DNA from 3 places in the Saccharopolyspora sp. 6V genome. Region 2 is predicted to be linked to each of the others. Evidence: riboswitches for the same ligand, from Rfam matches in the RefSeq annotation. Region 2 holds a riboswitch; each other region holds the start of a gene.
What was found. A riboswitch is a leader RNA that binds a small molecule or an ion and turns the genes downstream of it on or off. The one in region 2 is predicted to bind cobalamin.
Positions count from the first base shown of each region.

Region 1 (3,586 bases), on a different contig from region 2:
CCCCCCCCCCCCCCCCCCCCACGGCTCCCCCTCAGGAGCAGGATTCGGGCTGCACCCGCAGCACGTCGTCGTCCTTGCCGACACCGGTGAACGAGTAGTCGTCGACCGGCGTGGCCACGCCGTCGCGCACCTCGTAGGCGACCCGGGAACCGTCGTAGGAGGGCTCCGTCGTCTGGCTCTCGTTCGACGCGGCCAAGGTGATCAGGACCCGGCCGTCCGAGCCCGCGGGCGCGCACTCGTAGCCGAGGCGGGCACCGATCCCGCCGCCTTCGTTGATCTTCAGCGGCTCGCCGTCCTGCGTCTTCAGCTCGCGCGGCGCGCCATCGGCACCCAGGTCCCACACGCTGAACCAGGTGGTGTTCGCGCCGACGGACTCCGTCACCAGCAGTTCCTGCCTGCCGTCGCCGTTCACGTCCAGCACCCGCATCGGCTGGGTGCCGAAGGACGGGTCGCCGGTCAGCACGGCCTCGGTCGTACGACCGTCCACAGTGAACTTGAGCGACTGCTTCGCCCCGTCCCCGATGGCGGACAGCTGCGCGGTGTCCGGAGTTCCGTCCCCGTTCAAGTCCACAACGGACGTCTCGCTCGAGTCAGCGGCGGCGATCCCTGCCGGCACCAGCGCCATCGCCGCCACGGCCAGCGCACCGATGCCCACACCCGCCCGAATACCGCTCTTCACCACAGCCGGTTCCTCCCGATCGCTTCGTCGCACCGGGACGGAAGAAATCCGTCCCGCCCCCTCACCTGTTCACAAGACGCACCACCGCGCGGCAGGTTGCCCGCGGCTCGAAAAACCTTCCGGCGGTCGTCGCGGCGCCCGGGTGATCCGGACGGCAGGGCCTTGTCTTCCCGCCAGAAGCAAGTAGCCTCCGAAGTGCTGGTGGTTCGCACAGCCCTGCGAAAGCGGGGGTGCGCGAGGCAAGAGGGAACCCGGTGGAAATCCGGGACTGCCCCGCAGCGGTGAGTGGGAACGAACGCCGTCACCGGTCGCCACGACCGGTCACAGCACTGAGCGCGAGCTCGGGAAGCGACGGCCAGTAGAAGACCCCGGTTCCACCGGGAAGCGCCCACGAGTCCGAAGACCTGCCGCCGGTGCGCGCGTCCTGCGTGACGCGCGCTGTTGCGAGGTCTCGCGGGAAGACCTGGACGAACGAGCCGCCGCGTGCGGCCACGTGTGCCCGGATCCTGCCCGCTCGACCTCGCAGAACTGCCGTCCAGCTCGCGAGGAGAGAGCGTTGACCAGCACAATCGGATCCACCGTGCTCGGGTTCCCCCGGATCGGTCCGAACCGGGAACTCAAGCGGGCGTTGGAGAGCTACTGGAAGTCCCGCACCGGCGAAGCGGAACTGCGCGAAGTCGCGCGCACGCTGCGCACCGACACGTGGCGTTCGCTGCGCGACGCCGGGCTGGACTCGGTGCCGGGAAACACCTTTTCCTACTACGACCAGGTCCTCGACGCCGCCGTCACCTTCGGCGCGGTCCCGCCGCGCTTCGCCGAACTGGGCCTGAACCCGCTCGACACGTACTTCGCGATGGCCCGCGGCGTGGAATCCGCGCCACCGCTGGAGATGACGAAGTGGTTCGACACCAACTACCACTACATCGTCCCGGAGATCGGCCCGGACACCGAGTTCCGGCTGTCCGACCAGACCGTCGTCGACCAGTACCACGAGGCCGCTGAGCTGGGCATCAAGACCCGCCCGGTCGTCGTCGGACCGCTGACGTTCCTGCTGCTGTCCAAACCGCAGGACGGCGCGCCCGCCTCGTTCCGCCCGCTGGACAAGGTCGACGAGCTCGTCACCGCCTACGCCGAACTGCTCGGCGAGCTGCACCGGGCCGGGGTCGAATGGGTGCAGCTGGACGAGCCCGCGTTCACCGCGGACCGCTCGCAGGCCGACCTGGACGCGCTGCGCGCCGCCTACCAGCGGCTCGGCGAGCTCTCGGAACGGCCGAAGATCCTGGTCGCGTCCTACTTCGGCGACCTCGGGGACGCGCTGGGCGTGCTCGCCTCCTCCCCCGTCGAAGCCGTCGGCGTGGACCTCGTCGCCGGGCAGCGCACCGTGGACGAACTCCCGTCGGTGCCCGGGCTGCGGGAGAAGACGCTCGTCGCGGGCCTCGTCGACGGGCGCAACATCTGGCGCACCGACCTGGACAAGGCGCTCACCACCGCCGCCACCCTGCTCGGCCTCGCCGGGGAGGTCGCCGTCAGCACCTCCTGCTCGCTGCTGCACGTGCCCTACGACGTCGACGCGGAAACCGACCTCGACCCGCAGGTCGCGTCCTGGCTGGCGTTCGCCGCGCAGAAGGTCGGCGAGGTCGTCGTCCTCGACCGCGCGCTGCACCAGGGCCGCGACACCGTCGCCGAGCAGCTCGACGACGCGCGGCGGCGCATCGCCGACCGCGCCGGAGCCGACCGGGTGCGCAACAACCGGGTGCAGGCGCGGCTCACCTCGCTCAAACCCGAGCACGCCCAGCGCGGTGACTACGCGAACCGGCTCGCCGCACAGCGCAAGTCGCTGCGGCTGCCGCCGCTGCCGACGACCACCATCGGCTCGTTCCCGCAGACCACCGACGTGCGCAAGGCCCGCGCCGCGTTGCGCTCCGGAAGCATCGACCACGCCACCTACAAGCAGCGGATGCGCGACGAGATCGAACGCGTCATCCGGCTGCAGGAAGACCTCGGACTCGACGTGCTCGTGCACGGCGAACCCGAGCGCAACGACATGGTGCAGTACTTCTCGGAACACATGGACGGGTTCGCCAGCACGCACAACGGCTGGGTGCAGTCCTACGGTTCGCGCTGCGTCCGGCCACCGATCCTCTACGGCGACGTGTCCCGGCCCGAGCCGATCACCGTGGAATGGGCCAAGTACGCGCAGAAACTCACCGCCAAGCCGGTGAAGGGCATGCTGACCGGGCCCGTCACCATCCTCGCCTGGTCCTTCGTGCGCGACGACCAGCCGCTCGGCATCACCGCCGAGCAGGTCGCGCTCGCCATCCGGGACGAGGTCAAGGACCTGGAGAACGCGGGCATCCGGGTGATCCAGGTCGACGAGCCCGCGCTGCGCGAACTGCTGCCGCTGCGCTCCTCGCAGCACCAGGAGTACCTGGACTGGGCGGTGCGCTCGTTCCGGCTCGCCACCTCCGGGATCGCCGAATCCACCCAGATCCACACCCACCTGTGCTATTCGGAGTTCGGCGACGTCATCAACGCCATCGTCGACCTGGACGCCGACGTCACCAGCATCGAAGCCGCCCGGTCCCGGATGGAGGTCCTGGACGACCTCAACGCCGTCGGGTTCGGCCGCGGCGTCGGACCCGGTGTGTACGACATCCACTCGCCCCGGGTCCCGGAAGCCGGGGAGGTCACCGACCTGCTGAAGGCCGCGCTCGCCGCGGTGCCCGCCGAGCGGCTGTGGGTGAACCCCGACTGCGGCCTCAAGACCCGCGGCTACGCCGAGGTCGAGACCGCGCTCAAGAACGTGATCAGCGCTACGGCGGCCGTGCGCCCGGCTGCCGGCTGATCCCGAAGCCGGGGGTGGGTGGTCGCTCTTCCCACCACTGCCCACCCCCGGCCCCCGATCCA
Region 1 covers NZ_JAIUKB010000048.1:52-3,637, reverse strand. Annotated here, with positions in the region: gene LCD35_RS10640 (VCBS repeat-containing protein) at 32-679, opposite strand; cobalamin riboswitch at 865-1,106, shown strand; gene metE (5-methyltetrahydropteroyltriglutamate--homocysteine S-methyltransferase) at 1,236-3,524, shown strand.
Region 1: another riboswitch for cobalamin. It lies ahead of metE (5-methyltetrahydropteroyltriglutamate--homocysteine S-methyltransferase); the one in region 2 lies ahead of cobN (cobaltochelatase subunit CobN).

Region 2 (5,687 bases):
GTCACCGGGTACACCAGCGGTTCCTCGACCTGGCCGTCCCGCAGGTACGGGGCGGCGACGGAACGCGCGATGCTGCGGCCGTGCCGGGCGCTGTGGTAGGCGATCACGTCGGCTTCGCCGATCAGCCGGGCGGCCTTGACCGTCACCAGCTCCGGATCTCCCGGGCCGAGCCCGACGCCGAACAACCTGCCTGCCTGCTCCACGGTGCTGCTCACTCCTGTTCGCTCGCGATCGCGTTGATGGCGGCCACGGCCATCGCGCTGCCGCCGCGGCGGCCGTGCACCACCAGGTGCTCCAGCGCCGGGTGGTCGGCCAGGGCCTGCTTCGATTCGGCGGCGCCGATGAACCCGACGGGCAGCCCGAGCACGGCGGCGGGCCTGCCCGCGCCCGCGTCGACCATCTCCAGCAGCCGGAACAGCGCGGTCGGCGCGTTGCCGACGGCCACCACGGACCCGTCCAGCCGGTCCCGCCACAGCTCCATCGCGGCCGCACTGCGGGTCGTGCCGAGTTCCGCGGCGAGGCCGAGGACCCGCTCGTCACCGAGGGTGCAGAGGATGTCGTTGTCGGCGGGCAGCCTGCCCCGGGTGACGCCCGCGGCGACCATGGCGGCGTCGCAGAACACCGGTGCGCCACCGCGCAGCGCCTCGCGGGCGGCGAGCACCGCGCGCGGCGACCAGGCGATGTCGCGGACCAGGTCCACCATGCCGCAGGCGTGGATCATGCGGACGGCGACCTGGGCGACTTCCGGTGGCATGCCGTCGAGTTCCGCTTCAGCGCGGATCGTGGCGAACGAACGGCGGTAGATCTCCGCGCCGTCGCGCACGTACTCGTAGCCGCCGGTGCTGTCTGCGGTGTTCACACTGCCCTCCGTGCCGCGTCGAGCGCGGCGGACGTATCGCCGGCGGCACGGCCGCCGACCTCGTAGCCGGCCTCGGTGGCCAGCACTTCCACTCCTGGCCCGGCCGGTCGGCCGCAGCGGCGCGCGCAACCCGCCCAGTGCACCGGCAGCGGGCCGGGCCGGGTGGTGCGCAGCGCGTCGGCGCGCACGTCGGCGAGGGACTTCGCGCAGCCGGGGCTGCCCGTGCAGGCGGTCACCCCGGCCAGCGGCGCGCCCGAGTCGGTGAGGAACCCGGCGGCGGCCAGCTCGGCGAGCCTGCGCGGCGCCTCGGCCGCGGGGACGTCGGTGAGCAGCAGCGCGCGCCACGGCGTGAGCCGCAGCGGGTGCGGTGCGGCGGTCCGGGCGGCGATCTCTTCGGTCTGCGCGGCGAGCACCGCGATCTGCGCGGCGTCCAGCCGTCCCAGCGGTGCGCCGAGGGCGAGGTCGACCCGGTCGTCGTCGCGGGCCAGCACGCCCAGCTCGGCGTGCGTGCGCACCGGATCACCGGGCGTGACCACGGATTCCGCCGGGGTGCAGGGGAATTCCTCCCGGACGCGGCCGGCGATCCGCTCCGCGCCGCCGGGCAGTTCCGCGAGCCGCCAGCTCTCCGCACCCAGCCGGTCCCGCTCCGCGAGGAACGCGGCGGCCGCGAGCACCGCGGCGCGGGCCGCGTCGGCCGCGGGCACCCGCAGCCCGAGGTCGGCCCCGGCGAGCAGCACCGCAACCGAGCCGTCCGCCGGGTGCAGCGCGACGTCCGCGCCCAGCGCGGTCACCTCGCCGCCGCCGTCGTCCGCGGTGAACAGGAACCGGCCGGGCAGCTCCGCCAGCTCCGGGTCGGCGCGCAGCCGCTCGTCCAGTTCCACCGCCACCGCGCGCACGTCCAGCGCCCCCGGGCGGGTGCGCGGCGAGGCGACGACGTTGCGCACCCGCTCGTGCGTCGGCGACGGCAGCAGTCCGGCCGCGCCGAGCAGGTCGGCGAACTCCGGCACCGCCGCCGCGGACAGGCCGCGGACCTGGACGTTCGCCCGCGAGGTGAGTTCCCAGCCGCCGTCACCCAGCGCGGCCGCGGTCGCCAGCGCCCGCACCTGCCGCGCCGCGAGCCGCCCGCCGGGCACCCGGACGCGGGCCAGTCCCCCGTCGGCGGCCTCGTGCACCCGCAGCGCGCCGGGGCACGCGTCGGGTCCGGCTCGTCGCGGCACGCTCGTCCCCGCTCTCGTCGATCGTGGTCTGGTCCGGAACTCGCAGCGCACGGCGCCGCTGTCCGGGGTGCGCGGACTCGGGGGCGCACCGGCGACCGTCGATACTACGTCCCGCCCGGATCGCGTCCGCAAAACGCGATGCGCCTCACCGGGCGGCCGGACCGGCCGAGTGCGGGATCTCTCCCGCGTGCGCACGATCGGCCACTTGACGAACGATCGCCCCGTTGCGGAGAGTTGTCGGCGGCGACGTGCGGAGGAAGCCGGTGCGAGTCCGGCGCGGTCCCGCCACTGTCACCGGGGAGCGGACTCCGAGTACGAGGCCACTGCCCGCGCGCCGCGCGGGTGGGAAGGCCGGAGCGAGCGCCGATCCGGGAGCCAGGACACTCCGGCGCCGCCACCGCCCGGTGCCACACCGGGTGCCGACGACTCCGGGGCGAGGACCCCGAGGAAGGTTGACCATGCGTCCTGTCCGCACGCCCGCGTCCCTGCTCAGCCGGGAGCGTGCCGCATGATCCTGCTGCTGTCCACATCGGACACCGATCTGCTCAGCGCACGCGCCAGCGGTGCGGACTTCCGCCTCGGCAACCCGGCTCGGCTCGGCGTGGACGACCTGCCGCCGCTGCTGGAGGGCGCCGACCTCGTGGTGGTGCGGCTGCTCGGCGGCCGCCGCGCGTGGGAGGAGGGCTTGGACGCGCTGCTCGCCGGACCGCGCCCGGTCGTGGTGCTCGGCGGTGAGCAGGCCCCGGACGCCGAGCTGATGGAGTGCTCCACGGTGCCCGGCGGCGTCTGCTCGCAGGCGCACGGCTACCTCGCGCAGGGCGGGCCGGAGAACCTGGCGCAGCTGTTCAACTTCCTGTCCGACACGGTGCTGCTCACCGGCCACGGCTTCGAACCGCCGGTGGAGACGCCGAAGTGGGGCCTGCTGGAGCGCACCCCGCGCCGGACCGAAGGCCCGAAGGTCGCGGTGCTCTACTACCGCGCGCACCACATGGCGGGCAACACCGCGTTCGCGCACGCCCTGTCCGAGGCGATCGAGGACGCGGGCGGCCAGGCGCTGCCGGTGTTCTGCGCCTCGCTGCGCGCCCCCGAAGCGGGCCTGCTGGACACGTTGCGCGAGGCGGACGCGCTGATCGTGACGGTGCTGGCCGCGGGCGGCACGAAGCCCGCGACGGCCTCCGCCGGTGGCGACGACGAGGCGTGGGACGTGGGCGCGCTCGCCGCGCTGGACGTGCCGATCCTGCAGGGCCTCACCCTGACCTCCAGCCGCGAGGCGTGGGAGGACAACGACGAGGGCCTGTCCCCGCTGGACATGGCCACCCAGGTCGCGGTGCCCGAGTTCGACGGCCGCCTGATCACGGTGCCGTTCTCGTTCAAGGAGAACGACGCCGAGGGCCTCCCGGTGTACGTCGCCGACCCGGAGCGCGCGGCCCGCGTCGCCGGGATCGCGGTGAAGCACGCGCGGCTGCGGCACGTGCCCGCCGCGGACAAGCGGCTGGTGCTGATGCTCTCGGCGTACCCGACGAAGCACTCCCGGATCGGCAACGCCGTCGGCCTGGACACCCCGGCGAGCGCGGTGGGCCTGCTGCGGCGGCTGCGCGAGGCCGGCTACGACATCGGCCCGGCGGACGGCCCGGACGCGCTGCCCGGCGTGGCCGCGCAGGACGGCGACGCGCTGGTGCACGCGCTGATCGCCGCCGGTGGCCAGGACCCGGACTGGCTGACCGAGGAGCAGCTGTCCGGCAACCCGGTGCGCATCCCCGCGAAGCGCTACGCCGACTGGTTCGCCACGCTGCCGCAGGACCTGCGGGAGAGCGTCGAGCAGCACTGGGGCCCGCCGCCGGGCGAGCAGTTCGTGGACCGCTCGCACGACCCGGACGGCGAGATCGTGGTGGCCGCGCTGCGCGCCGGGAACGTGGTCGTGGTCGTGCAGCCGCCGCGCGGGTTCGGCGAGAACCCGATCGCGATCTACCACGACCCGGACCTGCCGCCGAGCCACCACTACCTGGCCGCCTACCGCTGGATGACCGACGAGTTCGGCGCGCACGCGATGGTGCACCTCGGCAAGCACGGCAACCTGGAGTGGCTGCCCGGCAAGACCGCGGGCATGTCGGCGTCCTGCGCACCGGACGCGGCGCTGGCCGACCTGCCGCTGGTGTACCCGTTCCTGGTCAACGACCCGGGCGAGGGCACCCAGGCGAAGCGCCGGGTGCACGCGACGCTGGTGGACCACCTGGTGCCGCCGATGGCGCGCGCGGAGAGCTACGGCGACATCGCGAAGCTGGAGCAGCTGCTCGACGAGCACGCGCAGATCTCGGCGATGGACCCGGCGAAGCTGCCCGCGATCCGCAGCCAGATCTGGACGTTGATGCAAGCCGCGAAGCTCGACCACGACCTCGGCCTGGACGAGCGCCCGCACGAGGCCGAGTTCGACGACATGCTGCTGCACGTCGACGGCTGGCTGTGCGAGATCAAGGACGCGCAGATCCGCGACGGCCTGCACGTCCTCGGCGCCGCCCCGACCGGGGAGGCGCGGGTGAACCTGGTGCTGGCGATGCTGCGCGCCCGCCAGGTGTGGGGCGGGCAGAGCGGTGCGCTGCCCGGCCTGCGCGAGGCGCTGGGCATGCTGGAGGACGGCAGCGTCGCCCGCGGCACCGTGGACGACGTGGAGACCTCCGCGCACGCGCTCGTCGCGGGCCTGGAGGAGCGCGGCTGGGAGCTCGGCGCGGTCGTCGAGGTGTGCCGCTCGGTGCTGGGCGACGCGCCGGACGACGTGGTGCGGGTGCTGGAGTTCGCCGTCACCGAGGTGGTGCCGCGGCTGGACGCCACCACCGACGAGATGACCGCGACGCTGCACGCCCTCGACGGCGGCTACGTGCCCGCGGGCCCGAGCGGTTCCCCGCTGCGCGGCCTGATCAACGTGCTGCCGACGGGCCGGAACTTCTACTCGGTGGACCCGAAGGCGGTGCCGAGCAGGCTCGCCTGGGAGACCGGGCACGCCATCGCCGATTCGCTGATCGAGCGCTACCTCGCCGACACCGGCGAGTACCCGCGCTCGGTGGGCCTGTCGGTGTGGGGCACCTCGGCGATGCGCACCTCCGGCGACGACATCGCGGAAGTGCTGGCGCTGCTGGGCGTGCGGCCCACCTGGGACGAGGCGTCGCGGCGCGTCAACGGGCTCGAAGTGATCCCGCTCGACGAGCTGGGCCGCCCGCGGGTGGACGTGACGGTGCGGATCAGCGGGTTCTTCCGCGACGCGTTCCCGCACGTGGTGACGCTGCTCGACGACGCGGTCCGCAAGGTCGCCGCGCTCGACGAGCCGGACGAGCAGAACTTCGTGCGCGCCCACGCGCAGGCCGACCTGGCCGGGCACGGCGACGAGCGCCGCGCCACCACGCGCATCTTCGGTTCGAAGCCCGGCGCCTACGGGGCCGGTCTGCTGCCGCTGATGGACAGCAAGAACTGGCGCGACGACACCGACCTCGCCGAGGTGTACGCGGTGTGGGGCGGCTACGCCTACGGCCGCGGCCTGGAGGGCACCGAGGCGCGCGGCGACATGGAATCCGCCTACAAGCGGATCTCGGTGGCGGCGAAGAACGTCGACACCCGCGAGC
Region 2 covers NZ_JAIUKB010000203.1:651-6,337, reverse strand. Annotated here, with positions in the region: gene LCD35_RS29015 (precorrin-2 C(20)-methyltransferase) at 1-203, opposite strand, end outside; gene LCD35_RS29010 (precorrin-8X methylmutase) at 212-859, opposite strand; gene cobG (precorrin-3B synthase) at 856-2,076, opposite strand; cobalamin riboswitch at 2,330-2,462, shown strand; gene cobN (cobaltochelatase subunit CobN) at 2,585-5,687, shown strand, end outside.

Region 3 (5,687 bases), on a different contig from region 2:
GCTCCACTGCTGCTCCAGCACGTCCCGCAGCTGCGCGCCGGTGAGGGTCATGGTCTGCATGGTGTTGCCGAAGGGCTGCACCGCGAACGCTTCGCCGTAGGTGATGACGCCGTCGCCTTCGCCCGCCGGGGAAGAGGCGTGCGGCAGGTCGGCGCGCACCCCGCCGGGGTTGGTCAGCGCGAGCTGCGCCCCCGTGTCGCGGGTGGCGGCGAGCTGCGCGTCGGCGATGACGCTGCCGAGGCCGGATTCCCCGGACGGCGCCGGGGTCTTCAGCAGGTCGCCGGTGGCGGTGCCGACGGCGCGGTTCGCGATCGGCGCCGCCTTCGCGCGGGCTTCCTCGACGAGCGCGGCCGTCTCGGCGTCGGGTTCGACGTCGCGGGTGACGACCTCGTTGCGCGCGGTGCTGCTCTCCCGCACCACTTCGCGGGTGTCGCGGTCGACGCGCAGGTCCAGCACCGACAGCAGCCTGCCGTAGGAGGCGCCTTGCACGAGGGGACGCGGGTCGCCCGCCGGGTCGGTGGCGGTGCAGGTGTACTGCTGGTGGCTGTGCGCGCTGAACACGGCGTCGACCTGCGGGGAGACCTGTTCCGCGATGCGGCTCGCGGGGCCGCCGGGGGTGACCTGGCAGGAGTTCGGGCCGCCGCCGTCGGCTTCGTCGCCCTGGTGCAGCAGCACGACCTGCGCCTTGACGCCGAAGCGCTCCAGCGCGTCGGAGGTGCGGTCGATGGCTTCGACCTCGTCGCCGAACCGGAGTCCGCGCACCGCTTCGGGGCTGACCACGTCGGGCAGGTCCTGCAGGGTCGCGCCGATCACGCCGATCGGCACCCCGCCGGAGACCTGCACGGTGAACGGCAGCAGCGCGGGGGCACCGCCGTCCTCGAAGGTGACGTTGGCGCCGAGGTACGGGAAGTCCGCGCCGGCGAAGGAATCCCGGAACTCGCAACCGTCCTGCGGGTGGCAGCCGCCGGTCTGCAGCCGTTGGAGTTCCTGGTAGCCCTCGTCGAACTCGTGGTTGCCGACGACGTGGCCGCGCACGTCCTGCGAGTTGAGGAAGTCGACGGTGGGTTCGTCGTGGAACAGCGCGGAGTTCACCGGCGAGGCGCCGACGCTGTCGCCGGTCGAGAAGACCAGCGAGTTCGGCACCTCGTCGCGCAGCCGCTGCAGGTGGGTGGCGAGGTAGGCGGCGCCGCCGGCGTCGACGGTCCGGCCGTCGTCGAGCTCGATCTGCCCGGAGGACCCGGTGGGCGGTTCGAGGTTGCCGTGCAGGTCGTTGAAGGTGATCAGCCGGACGTCGGTGGTCGCGGGCGGGTCCTGCGGCGCGGCGCCGGCGGTGGCCCCGGTGGCCGTGGCCGCGGTGGCCAGTGCGGTGGCGGCGACGGCGAGTCCGCGTCGCACGCGGTGGGCACGCATGGTTCGGTCTTCCTCCCAGGTGGTGATCTCGGGAGGCAGTCTGCCCGGACCCGCTGCCGACCACCACCGATTCCGCGTCACACCTCGCGGTCGTGCGGAGCCGCCCGCGGCCGGGCAGGATGCGGCCGAGGAGTGCGCGGACGGCTACCGAGCGCCTCCGCACCGGCACCGCCACGCCGATGATGATGGGGTCCGGATCACCGCCGAACCCAAGATGTAGTGTGGCGCCCGCTGATGGTTCGCCGGTCCGCCCGGCGTGACAACAGGGAACCCGGTGCGAATCCGGGACTGCCCCGCAGCGGTGAACGGGAACGACCGCCGTCACCACCTCCCGGTGGTGCAGCACTGGACGCTCGGCGTCCGGGAAGCGACGGCCAGTAGGCCCGGTGCCGAGCACCGGTCGCCCGTGAGTCCGAAGACCTGCCATCGGTGCGCGCACGAGGGGTGCGCGCCGTCCGGGACCTCGCGGGAGGGTCGTGGGACGAGCGGTGCCGTGCGCGCCGCGGGTCCTGGCGCGTTCCGAGGAGTTCCGGGCAGGTGTCCGAGCTTGCGAGGAGAGAGCCAGTGACCGAGTCCACGACCCGGCCGTCAGCAGCGACCGCGGTGGTACCGGCAGGAGTGCGGGTGCTGCGGCGCGACGGGACCGTTTCCGGTTGGGACGAAACGAAGATCTCCGTGGCGTTGACCAAGGCGTTCCTGGCGGCCGAGGGGGATTCGGCCGCATCGTCGTCGCGGTTGCACCAGATCGTCGCGGAGTTGACGGAGCAGGCGGCGCAGGGCGTGCTGCGCCACGCGGGTACCGAAGGCCTGGTGCACATCGAGCAGATCCAGGACATGGTGGAGCTGGCGCTGATGCGCGGCGGGCACCACGGTGTCGCCCGCGCCTACGTGCTCTACCGGGAGGAGCACGCGCAGGCCCGCGAGGCCGAGGTGGCTCCCGTCGAGGACGCCGCTCCCCGCCTGGAGATGACCGCGCCGGACGGCACCCGGGTGCCGCTGGACTGGGAGCGGGTGTCGACCGTCGTCGAGCAGGCCTGCTCGGACCTCGACGACGTGCACGCCGACCAGGTGCTGCGCGAGGTGCGGCGCAACGTCTACGACGGCATCAGCTCCGCGGAGCTGGCCGAGTCGCTGACGATGGCGGCGCGCACCTTCGTGGAGGCGGAGCCGAACTACTCGCTGGTGACCTCGCGGCTGCTGCTGGACAAGCTGCGTCGGGAGGCGCTGAGCTTCGTCGCGGGCGAGCCGGCCGAGGCCGACCAGGTGCAGATGCGGGACCGCTACGCCGGTTACTTCGCCGACTACGTGCGCCGCGGCATCGAGCTGGAGCAGCTGGACCCGGAGCTGGCCCGCTTCGACCTGGAGCGGCTGGGCGCGGCGCTGGACGCGGACCGGGACATCGCGTTCGGCTTCCTCGGCCTGCAGACGCTCTACGACCGGTACCTGCTGCACGAGGACGGGGTGCGGTTCGAGCTGCCGCAGGCGTTCTTCATGCGGGTCGCGATGGGCGTGGCGCTGCGCGAGGACGACCGGGAGGCGCGGGCGATCGAGTTCTACGACCTGATCTCCTCGTTCGACTTCATGTGCTCGACGCCGACGCTGTTCAACGCGGGCACCACCCGCCCGCAGCTGTCGTCCTGCTTCCTGACCACTGTGGACGACGACCTGCACGGGATCTTCCACGGCATCAGCAACAACGCGCTGCTGTCGAAGTACGCGGGCGGGCTCGGCAACGACTGGACCCCGGTGCGGGGCACGGGCGCGCACATCAAGGGGACCAACGGTTCCTCGCAGGGCGTGGTGCCGTTCCTGAAGATCGCCAACGACACGGCGGTCGCGGTGAACCAGGGCGGCAAGCGCAAGGGCGCGGTGTGCGCGTACCTGGAGACCTGGCACGTGGACGTCGAGGAATTCCTCGACCTGCGCAAGAACACCGGGGACGACCGGCGGCGCACGCACGACATGAACACGGCGAACTGGGTGCCGGACGAGTTCCTGCGCCGGGTGGAGGCCGACGAGCCGTGGACCCTGTTCTCCCCGGACGAGGTGCCGGACCTGCACGACCTGTACGGCACCGCGTTCGCGCAGCGCTACCGGGAGTACGAGGCGGCCGCCGAGCGCGGTGAGCTGAAGGTGTTCCGCCAGGTCCGCGCGGTGGACCTGTGGCGCCGGATGCTGACGATGCTGTTCGAGACCGGGCATCCGTGGATCACCTTCAAGGACCCGTGCAACCTGCGGTCGCCGCAGCAGCACGCGGGCGTGGTGCACTCCTCGAACCTGTGCACCGAGATCACGCTGAACACGAGCAAGGACGAGGTCGCGGTCTGCAACCTCGGTTCGATCAACCTGGCGCGGCACGTCACGGCCGAGGGCCTGGACGTGGAGCGGCTGCGGCGCACCACCCGCACGGCGGTGCGGATGCTGGACAACGTCATCGACGTGAACTTCTACACGATCCCGGAGGCGCGGGCCTCGAACCTGCGGCACCGCCCGGTGGGCCTGGGCCTGATGGGCTTCTCGGACGCGCTGTTCGCGCAGCGCATCCCGATGTCCTCGCAGGCGGCGGTGGAGTTCGCGGACCTGAGCATGGAGCACATCAGCTTCCACGCGATCGCCGCGTCCTCCGAGCTGGCCGCCGAGCGCGGGCGCTACGAGTCGTTCGAGGGTTCGCTGTGGAGCCGGGGCGTGCTGCCGATCGACTCGCTGGAGCTGCTGGCGCAGGCCCGCGAGACCGGCGTCGACCTGGATCGTTCGTCCACACTGGACTGGGACGGGCTGCGGGAGCGGGTGCGCGCGAACGGCATGCGCAACTCGAACGTGCTGGCCATCGCCCCGACGGCGACGATCTCGAACATCTGCGGCGTCGGCCAGTCCATCGAGCCGCTGTACCGGAACCTGTACGTGAAGTCGAACATGTCGGGCGACTTCACCGTGCTCAACGCCGACCTGGTGCGGGACCTCAAGGCCGCCGGGGTGTGGGACGAGGCGATGGTGCAGGACCTGAAGTACTTCGACGGCGACCTGGCCCCGATCGACCGGGTGCCCGCGGAGCTGAAGTCGTTGTACGCCACCGCGTTCGAGATCGAGCCGCGCTGGCTGGTGGAGGCCGCGTCCCGCCGCCAGAAGTGGATCGACCAGGCGCAGTCGCTGAACCTGTACATGGCGGCGCCGAGCGGCCGCAAGCTCGACGAGCTGTACCGGCTGGCGTGGCGCAAGGGCCTCAAGACCACCTACTACCTGCGGTCCAGCAGTGCGACGCACGTGGAGAAGTCCACGCTGCGCGGCACCGACGGCAAGCTCAACGCGGTCTCCCCCGCCGCCGCACCGGCCCCGGCCCCGTCGCCGCAGCCGCAGGCGTGCGCGATCGACGACCCGGACTGCGAAGCCTGCCAGTGACCGCCCCGTTCCCCCTGGAGGACTCATGACTTCCGTGCACACCCCCGACGCCACCGGGCTCGGCGAGATCGACCGCGGCGCGGGCCGGATCAACGTCGACGACAAGGCGATGATCAACGCGCAGGCGGACGTGAACCAGCTGCTGCCGCTGAAGTACGGCTGGGCGTGGGAGAAGTACCTCGCCGGCTGCAACAACCACTGGATGCCCACCGAGGTGTCCATGCACGCCGACATCGCCCTGTGGCGCTCCCGCGACGGGCTCACCGAGGACGAGCGGCTGATGCTCAAGCGCAACCTCGGGTTCTTCGCCACGGCGGAGTCGTTGGTGGCCAACAACATCGTGCTCGCCGTGTACCGGCACATCACCAACCCCGAGTGCCGCCAGTACCTGCTGCGCCAGGCGTTCGAGGAGGCCGTGCACACGCACACCTTCCAGTACATCTGCGAGAGCCTGGGCCTCGACGAGGGCGAGCTGTTCAACGCCTACCGCGAGATCCCGTCCATCTCGGAGAAGGACGAGTGGGCGCTGCGGCACACCCAGAACCTGGAGAACCCCGAGTTCGCCACCGGCGGACCGGAGCGCGACCAGGCGTTCCTGCGCGACCTCATCGCCTTCTACGTGATCTTCGAGGGCATGTGGTTCTACACCGGTTTCGCCCAGATCCTGTCGCTGGGCAGGCGGAACAAGATGGTCGGCATCGCCGAGCAGTACCAGTACATCCTGCGCGACGAGTCGATCCACCTGAACTTCGGCATCGACTGCATCAACCAGATCAAGCTGGAGAACCCGCACCTGTGGAGCGCCGAGTTCCAGGAGGAGGTGCGCGGCATGCTCGCCGACGCGTGCCGCCTGGAGGTCGCCTACGGCCGGGACACCATGC
Region 3 covers NZ_JAIUKB010000040.1:27,317-33,003, reverse strand. Annotated here, with positions in the region: gene LCD35_RS09435 (bifunctional UDP-sugar hydrolase/5'-nucleotidase) at 1-1,410, opposite strand, end outside; cobalamin riboswitch at 1,629-1,853, shown strand; gene LCD35_RS09430 (ribonucleoside-diphosphate reductase subunit alpha) at 1,975-4,806, shown strand; gene LCD35_RS09425 (ribonucleotide-diphosphate reductase subunit beta) at 4,832-5,687, shown strand, end outside.
Region 3: another riboswitch for cobalamin. It lies ahead of LCD35_RS09430 (ribonucleoside-diphosphate reductase subunit alpha); the one in region 2 lies ahead of cobN (cobaltochelatase subunit CobN).